Regions from separate parts of the Janthinobacterium lyxosi genome, predicted to be linked through region 1. Evidence: predicted binding sites of a transcription regulator. Region 1 holds the regulator's gene; each other region holds the start of a gene.
The links. Region 1 encodes FNR, which switches genes on or off when oxygen is low (the NO sensors DNR and NnrR bind a similar motif). Its sites were predicted from a motif close to TTGATNNNNATCAA; they were not measured.
Positions count from the first base shown of each region.

Region 2: the regulator FNR is predicted to act here: its motif matches at 2,445-2,458, upstream of ubiU (ubiquinone anaerobic biosynthesis protein UbiU).
Region 3: the regulator FNR is predicted to act here: its motif matches at 1,941-1,954, upstream of ACQ4WP_RS13245 (universal stress protein).
Region 4: the regulator FNR is predicted to act here: its motif matches at 1,885-1,898, upstream of ACQ4WP_RS28165 (universal stress protein).

Region 1 is NZ_JBNYXM010000001.1:362,286-366,496, forward strand. Features, by position in the region: gene ACQ4WP_RS01720 (response regulator) at 1-1,145, opposite strand, end outside; gene fnr (fumarate/nitrate reduction transcriptional regulator Fnr) at 1,385-2,143, shown strand; gene ACQ4WP_RS01730 (FixH family protein) at 2,147-2,671, opposite strand; gene ccoG (cytochrome c oxidase accessory protein CcoG) at 2,726-4,108, opposite strand; gene ccoP (cytochrome-c oxidase, cbb3-type subunit III) at 4,113-4,211, opposite strand, start outside.
Region 2 is NZ_JBNYXM010000005.1:14,812-19,022, reverse strand. Features, by position in the region: gene ubiT (ubiquinone anaerobic biosynthesis accessory factor UbiT) at 1-285, opposite strand, end outside; gene ubiV (ubiquinone anaerobic biosynthesis protein UbiV) at 306-1,202, opposite strand; gene ubiU (ubiquinone anaerobic biosynthesis protein UbiU) at 1,344-2,381, opposite strand; gene ACQ4WP_RS06175 (hypothetical protein) at 2,542-2,958, shown strand; gene ACQ4WP_RS06170 (ribonucleoside triphosphate reductase) at 3,077-4,211, shown strand, end outside.
Region 3 is NZ_JBNYXM010000010.1:196,860-201,070, reverse strand. Features, by position in the region: gene ACQ4WP_RS13250 (NADP-dependent malic enzyme) at 1-881, shown strand, start outside; gene ACQ4WP_RS13245 (universal stress protein) at 940-1,776, opposite strand; gene ACQ4WP_RS13240 (hypothetical protein) at 2,087-2,587, opposite strand; gene ACQ4WP_RS13235 (M56 family metallopeptidase) at 2,654-3,400, opposite strand; gene ACQ4WP_RS13230 (GNAT family N-acetyltransferase) at 3,408-3,824, opposite strand; gene ACQ4WP_RS13225 (Imm10 family immunity protein) at 3,971-4,211, shown strand, end outside.
Region 4 is NZ_JBNYXM010000053.1:13,522-17,732, forward strand. Features, by position in the region: gene ACQ4WP_RS28155 (hypothetical protein) at 1-73, opposite strand, end outside; gene mltA (murein transglycosylase A) at 84-1,352, shown strand; gene ACQ4WP_RS28165 (universal stress protein) at 1,393-1,830, opposite strand; gene ACQ4WP_RS28170 (MFS transporter) at 1,968-3,269, opposite strand; gene ACQ4WP_RS28175 (enoyl-CoA hydratase) at 3,349-4,125, shown strand.

The DNA of each region.
Region 1 (4,211 bases):
GCCCGGTTGGCCGCCTCGGCCCGGTCGCGCTCCTGCTCCAGCTCTGCCGCGCGCGATTCGAGCTCCTGCTGCAGGCGGTCGCGTTCGCTCATCAGGCCGTTGAACGCTTCCGTCAGTTCGCCGATTTCGTCGCGCTGCTGCACCGGCACGGGGGTGAAGCGGTTGCCGCTGGTGTGCAGGGCCAGCAGGGTGTCGCGCAGGCGCACCAGCGGCGACAGCAGGCGCACGGTGACCCAGCCCAGCACGGCTGCAGCCAGCAGCGAAGCGAGGATGCTCCACAGTACCAGCCGGTAGAGTACGCCATCGAACGGTTCGAAGGCATCTTCGACGGGCAGCGAGGCGGCCAGCAGCCAGTTCACGGACTTCAGACGCTTGAAGCTGTTGACGGCCGTGATGCCGCGGCTGTTGGTGCTGACCATGCTGCCTTCGCCATCTTCCTTCAGCAACTGGGTGGTCGTCAGGTTGGCGTTCGGCTTGCGCGGCTGCAGCAAACGGCTGGTATCGGGGTGCAGCACGTAGCGCGGCACGGCGCCGCGCGTGAGGATGAAGTAATAGCCGCTCTTGCCGATCTTTTCCGAGCGCAGGCGGCCCAGCAGGTTATCCTTGTACAGGCGCAGCACGCCGATCACCACGCCCACCACCTGGCCATTGGCGGCCAGCACGGGCGCCACCATCTGCACGATGGGCATGCCGCTCGATTTGCCCAGCATCGGCTCGGTGATCATGGGCTGGCGCGTGCGCAAGACGGTCTGGAAATATTCGCGTTCGGCAACGTTGATGCCAGCGCGTCCCGTGACGAGGGGCATGTCGGCCACGACGGCGCCTTGCGCGTCGAGCACCAGCACATCGTCGAACAGCACCAGCATCGAGCGGCGCGCATAGTATTCGCGCAATTGGGCGGGCTGGGTGATCAATTCCGGCGGCTGCTGCCTGGCCGTCAGCGTGACGATCTGCAGCAGCATGCCCAGTTTGTCGTCGAGCTCGGCAGCGGTGCGGGTGATCAGGGACGATTGCTGGCTCAGCAGTACTCGGGTGAAGTCGGCGCGCATGTGCTGCACCTGGATCATGGTGACCAGCGCGATCATGGCGATCGAGGTCAGGCTGGTGGCCAGCGCGACTTTTGCTTTAATGCCGAGAGGCTTCATGATTTCCTTTTCAGTACCGGGCGGCACAGGCGGCAGATAATGCTGTCAGGAATTTTCCTATCAATACATCAACTTGGCAAGCGGCGCCGCGCAAATTGCCTTCCCCGCATGGGCTTTTGACGATGTTGCCATATAATTAAAGTCAGAACGTCGTTTATTCAGCGCAATTGCGGTGAAATTGGCACACGGCAACCGTGTATGCAGTAAACTCGTTATTGCATTTTCTTAAAGGTACCGACATGACTGAAGCGCTACTCACTCCCACCTTGCCCACAGTGAACGTGGAAGCGTTGCGTGCGCGATGCTCGACCTGCAGCATGCATCAATTGTGCCTGCCGATGGGCCTCGATGTGGGCGACATGGACAGGCTGGACCAGATCATCGGCCGCCGCCGCAAGATCGTGCGCGGCGCCTCGCTGTTCCGCATCGGCGACTCGTTCCAGAACCTGTACGCGATCCGCCTGGGGCACTTCAAGACGTACCAGATCAATCCGGGCGGCGAAGAGCAGGTGACGGGTTTCCAGATGGCCGGCGAACTGCTGGGCATGGACGCCATCAGCGCCGACCGTCACCACTGTAATGCGGTGGCGCTGGAAGACAGCGAAGTCTGTGAAATTCCGTTTTCCAGCCTGGAACAATTGCTCGGCAACATGCCGACCCTGTTGCGCCATTTCCACCGCATGATGAGCCAGGAAATCACGCGCGAGCAAAGCGTGATGCTGTTGCTGGGCAATATGCAGGCGACCCAGCGTTTTGCCGCCTTTATCGTCAACCTGGCCTCGCGCTATGAAGCGCGCGGCTATTCGGCCAGCAAATTTCAGCTGCGCATGTCGCGCGAGGAAATCGGCAACTACCTGGGGCTGACCATCGAGAGCGTCAGCCGTTTATTGTCGAAATTCAAGAAGGAAGGCTGGCTGCGCGTCTCCAACCGCGAGATCGAGATCTTGCAGCCGGCCAAGTTGAAAGCCATTACGGCCGGTACCGACGTCTGTAAATAAGCTTTACAGTTCTGCGTCCGCATGCAGCGCGATGCTGCGTTGCAGCGGCCAGGTCCAGATGCCGGACAGGCGCCACTCGCGTTTGTCGTTTTCCACCAGCACTTGCCAGCGGCTGCGCTCGAGCATCGGCAGCGCTACCGAGAAGTTGCCGGCCGCATCGGGCTGCACCAGCAGCTTGATATCCTTTTCCGGCAAGGTCGCATGCGCCAGATGCAGCTGCAGCGGACCCTGGTAAGCCTTGCCGAAGCTATGCACGGAACCACTGAGGCGCGCTTGCGCCACGTCATACGACAAGCTGGTATCCATCGCCAGGTTGCTGGCGATCGTGTCGCGCTTCAAATCCTGGTTGATCGCCTTGCCCTGCTTGTAATAGTCGCCCACCACCAGCGCATCGGGCTGCGTAAACGCGATATAGCCCATGAAGCTGCCGACGACGACGGACAGGCCGGGGCCGATCATCAGCAGCCATGGCCAGCGATGCTTGTACCACGGTGCAACGGGTGCTTGCAGCTTGAGACTGTCGGACATGATATTTCTCCTGTTTAATCGGCCACTCCCCATCCGGGGACTGGCCTTCCTGCATTAGCGCGGCACGATGAATACCGCGCTTTCACGCACATGCAGCGATGGGTCGTCCAGCGATTGCAATTCGATCGCAATCTTGTTCGAGCCCTTCTCTCCCACGCCGTGCGGCACGCGCAGGCGGATCGGCCAGCCCAGCGTTTCCGTCGGCTGCAACATCACTTCTTCGCGCGTCAGCAAGGTCAGGCCCGGCAAGCCGGAGACGCTGATTTTAAAATGCTGGCTTTGCTCCGAGGTGTTCATGATCTGCAGGCGGTAGACGTTTTCGATCATGCCGTCTTCCACTTCGCGTCCCATCGAACCGCGGTCGCGGATGACGTCCATTTTCAGGGGCGTGCGCAGGGCCAGCGAGGTACACACGGCGATGATGATCAGGCCCAGGATGGAAGTGTAGATCAGCACGCGCGGGCGCATGGCGCGCTGGCGGATCTGCTTCGAATTGAAGTTGTTTTCCATCGCATGGTCGGTACTGTAGCGTATCAGGCCGCGCGGCCGCTCGACCTTGTCCATCACGCTGTTGCAGGCATCGACGCAGGCGGCGCAGCCGATGCATTCATACTGCAGGCCGTTGCGGATATCGATACCGGTCGGACATACCTGCACGCACAAGGTACAGTCGATGCAATCGCCGAGCTTGTCGTTGTTGCCGGCCTTCTTGCTCATGGCGCCACGCGGTTCGCCGCGCTTGGCATCGTAAGTGATGATCAGGGTGTCCTGGTCAAACATGGCGCTCTGGAAGCGCGCGTAGGGGCACATGTATTTGCACACCTGCTCGCGCAGCCAGCCCGCGTTGCCGTAGGTTGCCAGGCTGTAGAACAAGACCCAGAACCATTCCCAGGGACCGAAATTCAAGGTGGTCACCGCCTGCGCCAGTTCCTTGATCGGCGTGAAATAGCCGACAAAGGTAAAGCCCGTCCACAGGGCGATGGCGCCCCATACCAGGTGCTTGGCCGTTTTCTTGAAGGCCTTGCGCACGGAGGGGCCCTGCTTGTCGAGGGCCATGCGCGCGCTGCGCGTGCCTTCGATGCGGCGTTCGACCCACAGGAAGATTTCCGTGTATACCGTTTGCGGGCAAGAGAACCCGCACCACACCCGTCCGGCAATGGCCGTGACGAGGAACAACAAATACGCACAGATGATCAGCAGGGCCGCCAGATAGATGAAATCCTGGGGCCACAGCACGACGCCGAAAATGTAGAACTTGCGCGTGGTCAAATCGAACAGCAGGGCTTGCCTGCCATTCCAGGTCAACCACGGCAAGCCGTAGAACGCCAGCTGGGTAAGCCATACGCATACCCATCGCCAGGTAGCGTAGCGTCCTTTGGCCTCGCGAGGGTAGATTTGCTCGCGGGCCGCATACATCTTGATGACTTGAGGTTCCATTACGTCATTTCACGGGCGTCTGGGGATTCGACAGGCTCCAGACATAGGCCGACAGCACGTGCACCTTGGACTCGCCGAGGAAATCGCTGAAGGCCGGCATGGT
Region 2 (4,211 bases), on a different contig from region 1:
GTCCGGCACGTCCACATAGCGCTCGGCCACAAACACCGTGCCCTGCCACTCGAAATCGAAGGCGATGCCCGCATCGAGCAAGCGCAGGCGCAGGCGGCGCCCCTCCAGGCTGCGCCGCACATCGTCGGGCAATTGCGGCGCCAGCAGGCGGTTCAGGCCTTGCACGAATAGCCAGGAGGCGGGATACGGCGGCAGCTTGGACAGCAATTCGGCCAACGGTTCGGGCAGCCGGTACGACATGGCGGGCTTGGCCGGGATGGGCAATCTTTCCAGTTGATCTTGCATGGTGCTTCCTTTCGATGCGTTCAATGAGCGGCGTGCTGTTCCATGCCGGGCTGGCCGTGCCAGTAGCCGTCGCAGGCGCCGGCCGGCTGGCAGGCCGCCAGCTGGGCCTGAGCGCCAACGCCGCTGACCTGGCCGCGGCGGGCGCGGTCGAAGATGGCGATGACTTGTTCCGTATGCATGGCCTGCGGGCTGATGCGCGCCACCGCCACGCCCATGTCGCGCATGGCGTCGAGTTCGCGCACCAGGTTGTAGACCAGGGCCGACTGCGTCTGCGTGCCATTCAGTACCAGGAACGGCACTTCGTCGCGCGTGCGCAGCAGCAGGCCGTCCGGCTCTTCCAGGCAGCTGTAGCCGCAGTCGTCCTTCGGCAGGTTGCGGTTGCGCGCCGTGAAGCAGCGCGCGGAAAACGCCAGCGGCATGCGGCCATAGGCGAACACTTCCGTCTCCAGCCCTTCCGGTTTCTGGCGCTGCATCTCGGCCAGCGCTGCCTGCCCCATTTCCAGCGGCATCACCCAGCGCCGCGCACCCAGGCGCGCCAGCAGTTGCAGGCTGGGGCCATTGAACAGGTTCAGGTGGGGGCCGGCGACAAAGGGCGCGCCCTTTTCCATGCAGTGCACGGCGCCCATGTCGTTGGCCTCGACCGTATAGCGGCCATTGCCCGTGATGCGGCGCAGGGTCGCCAATTCGGCGCCCGCCTCGATCAGCGCCTGCGTCGACAGCACCACTTCCTTGCCGGCGGCGACCAGCATGTCGGCGATATCGAGCCAGTCGGCCAGGCGCAACTCATGCCGGCGCGAGCACACGGTTTCGCCCAGATACACGATATCGACGGCGGTGCCGGCGATCTGCTGGTAAAACTCGAAGACAGTGGCGCGCGGCCAGTAGTACAGCAGAGGACCCAAAGATAGTTTTAACATGCCTTTTCCAGTATTTTTTTAAGTTACAAAAACGTAGCAAGCGGCTCGCGGCGAGGCCGAGAAGCGCAGCTGTGCTAGAGCACGGGGCCGCCGAGGTAGCGAGCATCGCAGGCCGCGCCCCGGGACGCGCAGCAGGTTTTGCTATTTCCAGGAGCGGTGGTAGGCACCGAGCGTGTGCTGCTGGCCTTCGGCCAGCTTGTCCATGGCCGCCATCCAGCCCGGTTTGACGGCGTAACGCGGATTGCCTTCGCGGCAGGCGTCGATCGCTTCGCGCCACACGCGCGTGACCTGCGCCACGTAGGCGGGACTGCGCTGGCGCCCTTCGATTTTCACGGCACGCACGCCCATGGCGATCAGTTGCGGCAGCAACGCCAGGGTATTCAGGCTGGCCGGCTCCTCGATGGCGTAATACTCTTCGTCATTGACTTCAAAACGCCCCTTGCACAGGGTGGGATAGCTGGCGTTTTCGCCGGGCGCGTAGCGGTCGATCAGCACGCCGTTCAGGCGCGACTCCAGACCGTTCGGCGTTTCCAGCCAGCGCACGGCCTTGGCCGGCGAGCACACGCCGTGGGTGTTCGGCGCCTCGCCCGTCGCATACGACGACAGCGCGCAGCGCCCTTCGACCATCACGCACAGGCTGCCGAAACCGAACACTTCGATCTCGACTTCCGTCTTGGCTATCAATTGCTCCACCTGCGCCATCGACAGCACGCGCGGCAGCACGGCGCGGGCGATGCCGAAGTGCTCGTGATAGAAGTTGATGGCTTCATAATTCGTGGCCGAGCCCTGCACGGACAGGTGCAGGCGCAGCTGCGGCTGGTGCTGGGCCGCGTAGGCCATCAGGCCCGGATCGGCCACGATCATGGCGTCGATGCCCGCCGCGGCGGCGCGGTCGATGGCGCTGCGCCACACGGCCCAATTGTGCGGCTGCGGATAGGTGTTCAGCGCCAGCAGCACCTTGCGTCCGTACTGGTGGGCATAGCGCACGCCCTCAGCGATGGCCTTCTCGTCAAAATTGAGGCCGGCGAAATTGCGCGCATTGGTGGCGTCGCGAAAGCCCAGGTAAACGGTGTCGGCGCCATTGTCGACGGCCGCTTTCAGGGCAGGCAGGCTGCCAGCGGGGCATACCAGTTCCAGCGGTCCGGCCACGCGAGTGGCGGTAGTTGATTCAAGCATCATGATGTTCACAGTCCTGTATCGGCTCAGGGTGCAGACTATAGCCCCGCCCATGCTGCCCAGTCGTTGACGCAGGTGAAGGAATGCATGCATGGCTGGCGCACCTTCAACTTGCTTGACCTGGCTGTAAAATGCCATCTTTCCTCCTGTCTCATTGCCCACCATGACCCGCAAACCGCTGCTGATTTTCCTTTTGACCCTGTTCCTCACCGCGCTGCAAGTGCAGTGGGCCGGCCCGGCCGATGGCTATGACGCGGGGACCATCTCCGTGCTGTCGCCGGAAGTGCTGGGCGCCTATCCGGGCGTGCTGCTGCTGTTCCTGCTGGCCGTGTTCGCGCGCCGCCAACTGCCGCTGCTGCGTCAGGCCGCCATCTGCACGGGCCTGCTGGCCCTGTACTGGCTGCTGGCGAACTACGCCACCTTCGATGCGCGCGTGGCCAGCTGGAGCACCTATTCGCCGCTGGAAATCTGGGCCCACGTGCTGCCCGCCTCCGTCGCCAGCATCGCCGCCTGCAGCGCCGCGTTCTTTTGCGCGAGCTGGCTGATCCTGCGCGAAACGCGCTGGAACAAAACCGGCTGAGGTGTATTTTTCACCTGGATCAAGGATACGCGAATCGCTTGCACGCCACCTTTGACTGCACTACATTTAGTAGATAACCTTCATAAAAACACCGCATGTTGTGTTTATTGGAGGTTTCATGACGACGAATGCAGTTTCCCCCACACGCGGCCAGGTCGATGTTGCCGCGTCCATCAATGAATACCTGGAACGGCGCGACTGGCGCGTGAACGCCAACGCCAACCAGGGATATTCCCTGGGTGGCCTGATCCTCAATGTCTCGGGCAAGGTCATCGCCAATTACTGGCTGGACCAGGTCTATCCACCGGAAGTGGGCGCGGCGCACCGCGAAGCGGCGCTGCACATCCACGACCTCGACATGCTGGCCGGCTATTGCGCCGGCTGGTCGCTGCGCACGCTGTTGCATGAAGGCTTGAATGGCGTGCCGGGCAAGATCGAATCGGGTCCGCCGAAACACATGTCGAGCGCCATCGGCCAGATCGTCAATTTCCTCGGCACCCTGCAAAACGAGTGGGCCGGCGCGCAGGCGTTCAGCTCCTTCGACACCTACATGGCGCCCTACATCCGCAAGGACAGCCTGCGCTACGAAGACGTGCGCCAGTACATGCAGGAGCTGATCTTCAACCTCAACGTGCCATCGCGCTGGGGCACGCAGACACCGTTCACCAACCTCACTTTCGACTGGGTCTGCCCGGACGACCTGCGCGAGCAGATTCCCGTCATCGCCGGCCAGGAGATGGACTTCAGCTATGGCGAGCTGCAGGCGGAGATGGACATGATCAACCGCGCGTATATCGAGATCATGATGGCGGGCGACGCCAAGGGCCGCGTCTTCACCTTCCCCATTCCCACCTATAACATCACCGAGGATTTCGACTGGCATAGCGAAAATGCGGAACGCCTGTTCGAGATGACAGCCCGCTACGGCCTGCCCTACTTCCAGAATTTCATCAATTCAGAACTCAAGCCGAACATGATCCGCTCCATGTGCTGCCGCTTGCAACTGGACTTGCGCGAACTGCTGAAACGGGGCAATGGCCTGTTCGGTTCCGCCGAGCAGACGGGTTCCCTGGGCGTGGTCACCATCAACTGCGCGCGCCTGGGCCACCTATGGCGCGGCGACGAAGCAGCGCTGCTGGCCGACCTGGACCGCCTGCTGGAACTGGGCAAAATCAGCCTGGAAATCAAGCGCCACACCATCGAGGAACTGATGCAGCAAGGCCTGTTTCCCTACACGAAGCGCTACCTGGGCA
Region 3 (4,211 bases), on a different contig from region 1:
CACGCCCCATCCTGGTGGGCCGTCCGCCCGTGCTGGAAGCGCGCATCGAGAAATTCGGCCTGCGTCTGAAACAAGGCGCCGATTTCGACGTCATCAACCCGGACTTCGACGAGCGCTATCGCGATTACTGGAACACGTATTACGCCATGACCAGCCGCAAGGGCGTCACCGAGGAATACGCTAAACTGGAAATGCGCCGCCGCCACACCCTGATCGGTTCGATGATGATCCATAAGGGCGACGCGGACGGCATGATCTGCGGCACCTTCGGCACCACCCAGCTGCACCTGAAATACATCGACCAGGTGCTGGGCAAGCGCGCCGGCAGCAATGTCTACGCGGCCATGAACGTGCTGATCATGCCTGAACGCCAGTTGGTGATGGTCGACACGCACGTCAACGAAAACCCGGACGCCGAGCAGGTGGCCGAGATTACCATCATGGCCGCCGAGGAAATGACGCGCTTCGGCCTGTCGCCGCGCGCGGCCCTGCTGTCGCACTCGAACTTCGGTTCCAGCGACAGCGCTTCGGCGCAAAAGATGCGCGCCGCCCTGGCCATCATCAAGGAACGCGCGCCGGACCTGGAAATCGACGGCGAAATGCACGGCGATACGGCTCTCGACAGCAAGCTGCGTCAAAAAATCATGCCCCATTCGGCACTGAAGAACGACGCCAACCTGCTCGTCATGCCGAACATCGAATCGGCCAACATCGCCTATAATCTGGTGAAAGTAGCGGCCGGCAACGGCGTCGCGGTCGGTCCTATCCTGCTCGGCTGCGCCAAGCCTGTGCACATTTTGACTCCGTCGGCCACCGTGCGCCGCATCGTCAACATGACGGCCCTGTGCGTCGTCGATGCCGTGGCGCAACGTAAAGCGTAAACGCTAGCTGCTCAGCAAAAGCCGCGTCATCCGCCAGGGTAGCGCGGCTTTTTTCATATCAGTGCGCCATCAGCACCGGTACCGTCATCTGGCGCAGCACCGTTTCCGTCACGCCGCCCAGCAGGATTTCGCGGAAGCGCGCGTGGCCGTAGCCGCCCATCACCAAGAGGCCGGCATGCACTTCGGCGGCCATGGCCAGCAGCGCTGCGCCGATGTCGCCCGTAGTGATGGTTTGGCGCACCTCGACGGGCACGCCGTGGCGGCTCAGGTAGGCGGCGATGTCGGCACCCGGATGGCGGGCCGGCTGCGCATGGCCGGCCGGCGGGTGCAGCAGGGCCAGCACCACCAGGCGCGCCGCGCGCAGCAGGGGCAGGGCGTGGCCGATGGCGCGCGTCGCTTCCATGCTGCCATCCCAGGCCACCACCACGGTGTTGTTGACTTCCGCAAACTGGCCGCTGCGCGGCACGATCAGCACGGGGCGGGCCGCGTTGAGCATCACATACGGCACCAGGTCGCTCATGGCGCCTGGCAGCGCCTCGCTGTCGTCGTGCTGGCTGAGTACTGTCAAGTCGCTGTAGCGGGCGCTGACGGCCATGCCGCCATCCTCGTCATCTTCGATCAGGCGCCGTTCCAGCGAGACGGCGCCGGCCTGGCGCGCCAGCGTTTCGAACTGATCCAGCGCCTGCTCCGCCTGCCCGTGCAGGGCGTTGATCTGCGCCGCCACGGCGCCGCCGCGCATGCCGCGGTTGTTTTCCAGGGTAAAGCGCGACACGCCCGTCATCGCTGCGCCGATCAGGTGCGCCTGGTGCGCGTGCGCCAGCCGCGCGGCGATGGCGATGCGCTGCGGCGCATGGCGCGACAGGTCGGCGTGAACCAGGATGGATTTGTAAGCCATGTTGTCATTCGCTAGTCAGGATGGCAACAAGGCTAGAACGGCAACACGGGCAAGTCCAGCATTGCCGTGCCGGGCGGGGATTTTCTTATGCTGGGCTTGATATGGGTCAAAAAAACACGGGTCATGGCCATCTGCAAGGCCATCGCCAGTAAATGACGATCTATTTGATGTGCATCAAAATGCTTGGCCCGCCGCCAGCCATAATGGCATTGAACTCCTTGCCACTTCCAGTGGTCTGCATCGGCGCCGCCAGCATCGTGTCGGCACTTCCTTGTGTGACGCAACAACGCTGGCCGTGGCGGGAGTTCACTTAATTGTAGGGTTGCAAGTCCAGCCACACGGCATACGACAGACGCTTGCCATTCCACAGGCCGCCGCCGCGGATGACGGCGTCGCACGAGGTCAGCTGGCCCACCAGGTCCTGGCGGCCCAGGTTGCGGCGCAGGCGCAGGGCGTCGTTGTGCGACAGGTAGCCGACCAGCTGGCCATCGATGAAGACGGCGATGGCCTTGTCCTGGAACGGATTGGCATCGTCGCAGACGAGCAGGGCCAGGCATTTTTCTTCCGCATTGCCAGGACCATGCTCGCCGGCCAGTTTGGCGATGGCGGGCTGGTACATCGATTCGTTTTCCACTTCCGACGCAAAGCGCCCCTCATCGCTCCAGTGATGCGCGGGCGCGCCCGCAGGTATCACCGGCACGTACTGGCGCACCGAGACGAGCGGCTTGTGCAGCGGTTTGACGGGCGTGCGGCCGCTGAAGACGTAATACAGCAGGGCGATGACGATCACGATGGCAAGCAGGTAAAGCATGGTATCTCTCTGATTTCTGAAGGGGGAGCCGGAGGGGCGCAGGCGCGCTGCGCTGTGTTGCCGCTACTATAGCAAGTTCGCTGCCTGGCCCCGGGTAAATCTGGCCATGATCCGGCGCCGGCGCCGCAGCGTCAGCGGGTCGCTCAGCACGATGGGCGCGGCGCCCGTCAAGCCAGAATAATACTGGCCGTGCCGGCGCAGGACGATGGCATACTCGCGCAGCGCGTGGCCTTGCGCCAGCATGCGCGCGTCGCAATCGACTTCGATGGCAAAGCGCAGCCGGTGCAGCTGCCACCACAGGGGCAGGTTCCATGGCATGAGCACGATCAATGCGTAGGCCAAGGCCAGCAGCTGCGGGTCGCGCGCGGCCAGCCGGCATTGCGCGTGCGCCAGCAGCAGCGCCTGTTGCTGGGAAGGAATCAGTTGCAGCCAGACGGGCATCACGATGCGCGGCCGCAGCAGCCCCGCCACGCAGGGACCGATGCCGCCGCTGAGGAATACGGGCGTGCCCAGCAACGATGATTTTTGCCAGCGGCGCTGGTGCGATAGCAGCCAGACGCTGCGCAGCGCCAACAGCAGCAGCATGCCCGACGACAAGACAAACCAGCCCAGTTTCAGCTGCGACTGTTCTGCCGGCATGACCGCCAGCACGCCCGGCAGCCATGGTAGCGGTAGCAGCACGGACGCGGCCATGGCCGCCAGCCACAGCCAGCGCGTCGTGCGCCCGCGCCGCTGCAGCACGCGCTCGGCGCGCCAGGCGCCGGCCGACAGCAGCAGCGCCAGCGCCATGGTGGATAGCAGCCAGGCCGGCATCGGACGCCTAGCGTTTCAGCGCCATGCCGACCGAGGCGGGCGCCGTGTGCTGAAAACCGAACTGCGCATACAGGTCTTGCGCCTGGCCATCGGCGATCAGGCTGACATACGCGCTTTCCGGCACGTCGCTATCGATGAACTGGCGGATTTCGCGCATGATGAGCTTGCCCAGGCCCTTGCCCTGGTGGACCGGCAGCACGGCGATATCGACTACCTGGAAGAAGCAGCCGCCATCGCCGATGATACGACCCATGCCCACCACCTCGTCGCCATGCAGGATTTGCACGGCAAACAGCGAGTGTGGCAAGCCCTTGGCCGCCGCCTCGGTGGTTTTCGCGCTCAGGCCGGCGGCTACGCGCAGGTCCTGATAGGTGGCGATGGCGGGAATGGCCAGGCGGGTGGTGTAGGGCGATGCTGCGGTCAAGGCGGTCTCCTGTAGAAATAGTTTGGAGCGGCAATTATAGGCGGCGCTGGGCTTCCGGGGCGACACGCTTTATTTGTCGCGGGTATTCTGTCCTGGCGTCTTTTGCGCTATGGTGGCGACATCCATACATTTGTTGAAAGCACGCCATGTCCGCAGGATTTACCGCCACCGAGTTGTCCGTTATCAATGAAGACGACGCCCTGATCACCACCCTCGCCGCACCAGCCGGCAAAGGCGAGCCCGTCTACCTGATGCTGCAGCGCGCCGACGAGTATGACGAGCAGGACGTGGCCATGGGCATGGACGAGCCCTACATCGAATACGGCGGCCAGGAATTTGCGTGGTATGGCCACATGCACGCCGTCATCCTGCATCCGAACCGCTTGT
Region 4 (4,211 bases), on a different contig from region 1:
AATACATGGTCCACCAGACTATAAATGCCAGCAAGAAGAACGCCACCAGCGCCTCTATCATCAAGATCCACATACGCACTCCTATGTTATTTACCCGCAGCTTAGTATTTACCCGCCGTCTGTTGACACGCGGTAGTCTACCCGTTTCAGTCGGCGCCGTCGCGCTTGCGCTTTCCGCCTGTACCACGCCGCCGGCAGAGCCGGTCACCGCGACTGGTAAGGCGCCGGCCATCGCTCCGACCGTCGTCAAGCCGGTGCCGGCCAAGCCGGCCGACGCCAGGGATGTCACGGATGCGGCTGCCCCCACCTTCGTGCCCGCCAAGTTTGCCGCCTTGCCTGGCTGGGCCCGCGATGACATGCGCGCCGCCTGGCCAGCGTTCATGGCTTCATGCGGCGTGCTGGTCAAGCGGCCGGACTGGAAGGAGTCGTGCACGATTGCGCGCCAGGTGAATGCCGACAGCGACAAGGCCATCCGCCTGTTCTTCGAGACTTTCTTTGTGCCCAATCAAGTCATCACTGCCGATGGCGATCACACGGGCCTCGTCACCGGCTACTATGAGCCACTGCTGCACGGCGCGCGCAAGCGTGGTGGTCCATACCAGACGCCGCTGTACAAGGTGCCTGACGATCTCGTGTCCGTTGATCTGGCTGGCGTGTATCCGGAACTGAAAAACATGCGTTTGCGGGGCAGGCTGGTGGGCAAGAAGGTGATCCCGTATGCGACCCGCGCCGACATCGAGCGTGCCACGGCCGTCACGGGCAAGGAATTGCTGTGGGTGGGTGACGAAGTCGAGGCCTTCTTCCTGCAAGTGCAGGGTTCCGGGCGCGTGCAGCTGACCGATACGCAGGAAACCGTGCGCGTGGCATACGCGGATCAAAACGGCCATCCATACAAATCGATCGGCCGCTACCTGGTCGACAAGGGCGAGCTGACCCTGAGTCAGGCGTCCGCGCAGGGCATCAAGGCGTGGATCGCCGGCCATCCCACGCGCAAGGATGAATTGTTCAACGCCAATCCCAGCTATGTCTTCTTCAAGGAAGAGCGCTTGCCCGACCCGAAAGTGGGACCGAAGGGTGCGCTGGGCGTGCCGCTGACGCCGCAGCGCTCGGTGGCCATCGATTCGCGCTTCCTGCCGCTGGGTGCGCCCGTATTTCTGTCTACCACGCAAGCCAATAGCGAAATTCCCATGCAGCGCCTGGTGATGGCGCAGGATACGGGCGGCGCCATTCGCGGGCCCATCCGTGTCGATTACTTCTTTGGCTTTGGCGCGGAAGCGGCCGAGAATGCGGGCCGCATGAAGCAGAGCGGTGCCGTGTGGGTGTTGCTGCCGAAGCAGGCGCCGGCGCGCTGAATGTCTCGCGGCGCCGGGCGGGGATTGCGCTAGCGTAAGGTTAGCGCAAGACCATGACAGGTAAATGGGTATGCGCCAGCACTTTTTGCGTTTCGCTGCCCACGAACAGCTTGTTCAAGCCCTTGCGGCCATGCGAAGCCATCAGGATGATGTCGCAATGGTAGGTTTGCGCCGCATTGACGATTTCGTCGTGCGGGCTGGGCGAGACGGCGACCACGCCTTCGAAGGGCACGCCGACGGCGCGCGCCGCTTCGCCGATCTTGTCGACAGCGCGTTGCGATGCTTCCTGCATTTGTTGCTCGTACAAACCGGCGTCGAGCACGATGCCACCATCGGCCATCGGCGAGAACGGGAAGGGCTGCACCACGCTGATGGCGACCAGCTTGGCTTTGTTCAATTGGGCGAAGGCGAGGGCGGTCTCCGCGGCTTTGTCGGACAACGGCGAGCCGTCGGTGGGAAATAAGATGGTGTTAAACATAGCGTGCTCCTCAAGTGATGTAAGACAGCTTATGGATTTACATCAACTAAAACCTTGATGTAAATCAAACCTCGCAAGCTTTGGCATGAATAGTGTCGCCAAGGCAATCTTTCAGCAGTGTATGCCCGTTCATTGCTTCAGGTGCGCACGCTACGCAGCGGCGTGCCCCACACCATGGCGACGGTCAACAAGATACTGCCTGCCGCGATGCAGGCCAGGCCGTTGCGCACGCCAAAGTGTTCCGCTATCCAGCCGGCGGCCAGGGCGCCCAGCGGCGCCGTCGCCACCGTCAGGAAGCGCATGGTCGATGTCATGCGGCCCAGCATGGGGTCGGGCGTGACTTTCTGGCGCAGGCCCAGGTAGGGAATAAAAAACAGCATCACGCCGCAATCGAAAAAGAACATCAGCACGGCATAAGCCACGGCGCTGGCTGCCGCGCTGCCGAATAGCGCGGCGGGGATGGTGGGCGTCATGGCAAAGCACACCGAGGTGGACGCCAGTCCGATCAGGATGGTGCGGCCGGCGCCGTAGCGCTTCGTCAATGGCTTGACGATGAAGGCGCTGAGCAGCACGCCGGCGCCGCCCAGCATCTGCGTCATGCCCAGCACGCCAGGGCTCATGCCCAGGTCGCGCGTGGCGAACAGCACCGTCAAGGCCATGCTGGCGTAAAACAGGAAGTGCCAGATGCCGGCGCCCCAGGCCAGCGCGCGCAGCAGCGGTTCACGCCAGACAAACAGCAAGCCGTCGGCGATGTCGCGCAAGGCGTGCTTGTCGGATGGTGCGGGACGCGGATCGCGTACGCTCATGGCGCGCAAATTGAAGACGGAAATCAGATAGCCGCAAGCCGTGCACAGGATGGCGACGGGCGCCGACAAGGCTTGCACCAGCACGCCGGCCAGGCCGGGGCCGATCAGGCGCGAAGCCGATTCGGTAGCGGCAAATTTTGATTGCGCATCGATCAAGCCGTCGCGCCCCACGAGGAAGGTCAGGAAAACCTGTTCGGCGCCGCCGCCCACGACAAAGCCCGTGCCGATGATGAATCCCACTATATATAACCACGGCATCGACAGCACGCCGCACCAGTAGGCGACGGCCACGCTGGCCAGGGCCAGGCCGGACATGCTTTCGCTGAACAGCATGATCGGGTGCTTGCTGCGCCTGTCCAGCAAAACGCCGACGGGCAAGCCGAAGAGGGCGAACGGCAGCGCTTGCAGGGCGACGAGCACCCCCATCTGTTCCGGCGTGGCATGCAGCAAGAGTACCGCGCACAGGGGCAGGGCCAGCGAGGTGATCTGGGCGCCGAAGCAATTGAGGCCATTGCTGAACCACAGGCGGCGGAAATTGACGCTGGCGGCGCTGCCGTCGCCGCGCAGGTAGTGGGTGCAGTACTGACAGAAGGAGGAGAAAATACGCTGCTCGATAAAGGTGATCGGGCTCACAATAATAGCAGCGCACCTGTCGCGCCGCTGCCGTTAGCCGCTACAATCGTCGATACCGTGTTCATCCAGAGGAGACCATATGCAATACGAAGACTTGATCATCGATATCCAGGACAAAGTGGCGATCATCCGCCTGAATCGCCCGAAGGCCTTGAATGCCTTGAACGACAACATGATGAATGAGCTGGGCGACGCCCTGCTGAAGTTCGACGCGGATGACAATATCGGCTGTATCGTGCTCACGGGCAGCGAAAAAGCGTTTGCCGCCGGCGCCGATATCGCCGCCATGGCTGATTACACTTATCCCGATACCTTTACCCAGGGTTATATCAGTCGCAACTGGGAGCATATCTTGCGCGTACGCAAACCGGTGGTGGGCGCGGTGGCTGGCTACGCGCTCGGTGGCGGCTGCGAACTGGCCATGATGTGCGATTTCCTGATCGCCGCCGACAGCGCCAAATTCGGCCAGCCGGAAATCAAGGTTGGCGTCACGCCAGGCGCGGGCGGTACGCAGCGCCTGCCGCGCGCCATTGGCAAAGCCAAGGCCATGGATTTGCTGCTGACGGCGCGCACCATCGACGCTGCCGAGGCGGAACGCATCGGCCTGGTGTCGCGCGTGGTGCCAGCCGATAAACTTCTGGAAGAAACGCTGACTGCCGCGAAGACCATCGCCGCCATGCCGACCTCGGTTGCCATGATGATCAAGGATTGCGTCAACCGCGCCTTCGAAACGACCTTGACCGATGGCGTCGCTTACGAGCGCCGTTTGTTCCAGGCCGCCTTCGGTACGCCTGCACAAAAAGAAGGCATGCACGCTTTCTTGGAAAAGCGCTTGCCAAACTTCGACGGTCTTTGATATGATTCGCCTCCCCGATGAGACGCACTAGTTTGCGGCACAAAAGGGACAGTCTTCCGGGGCTGGGTAGTAAAAAAGAAGGTTGA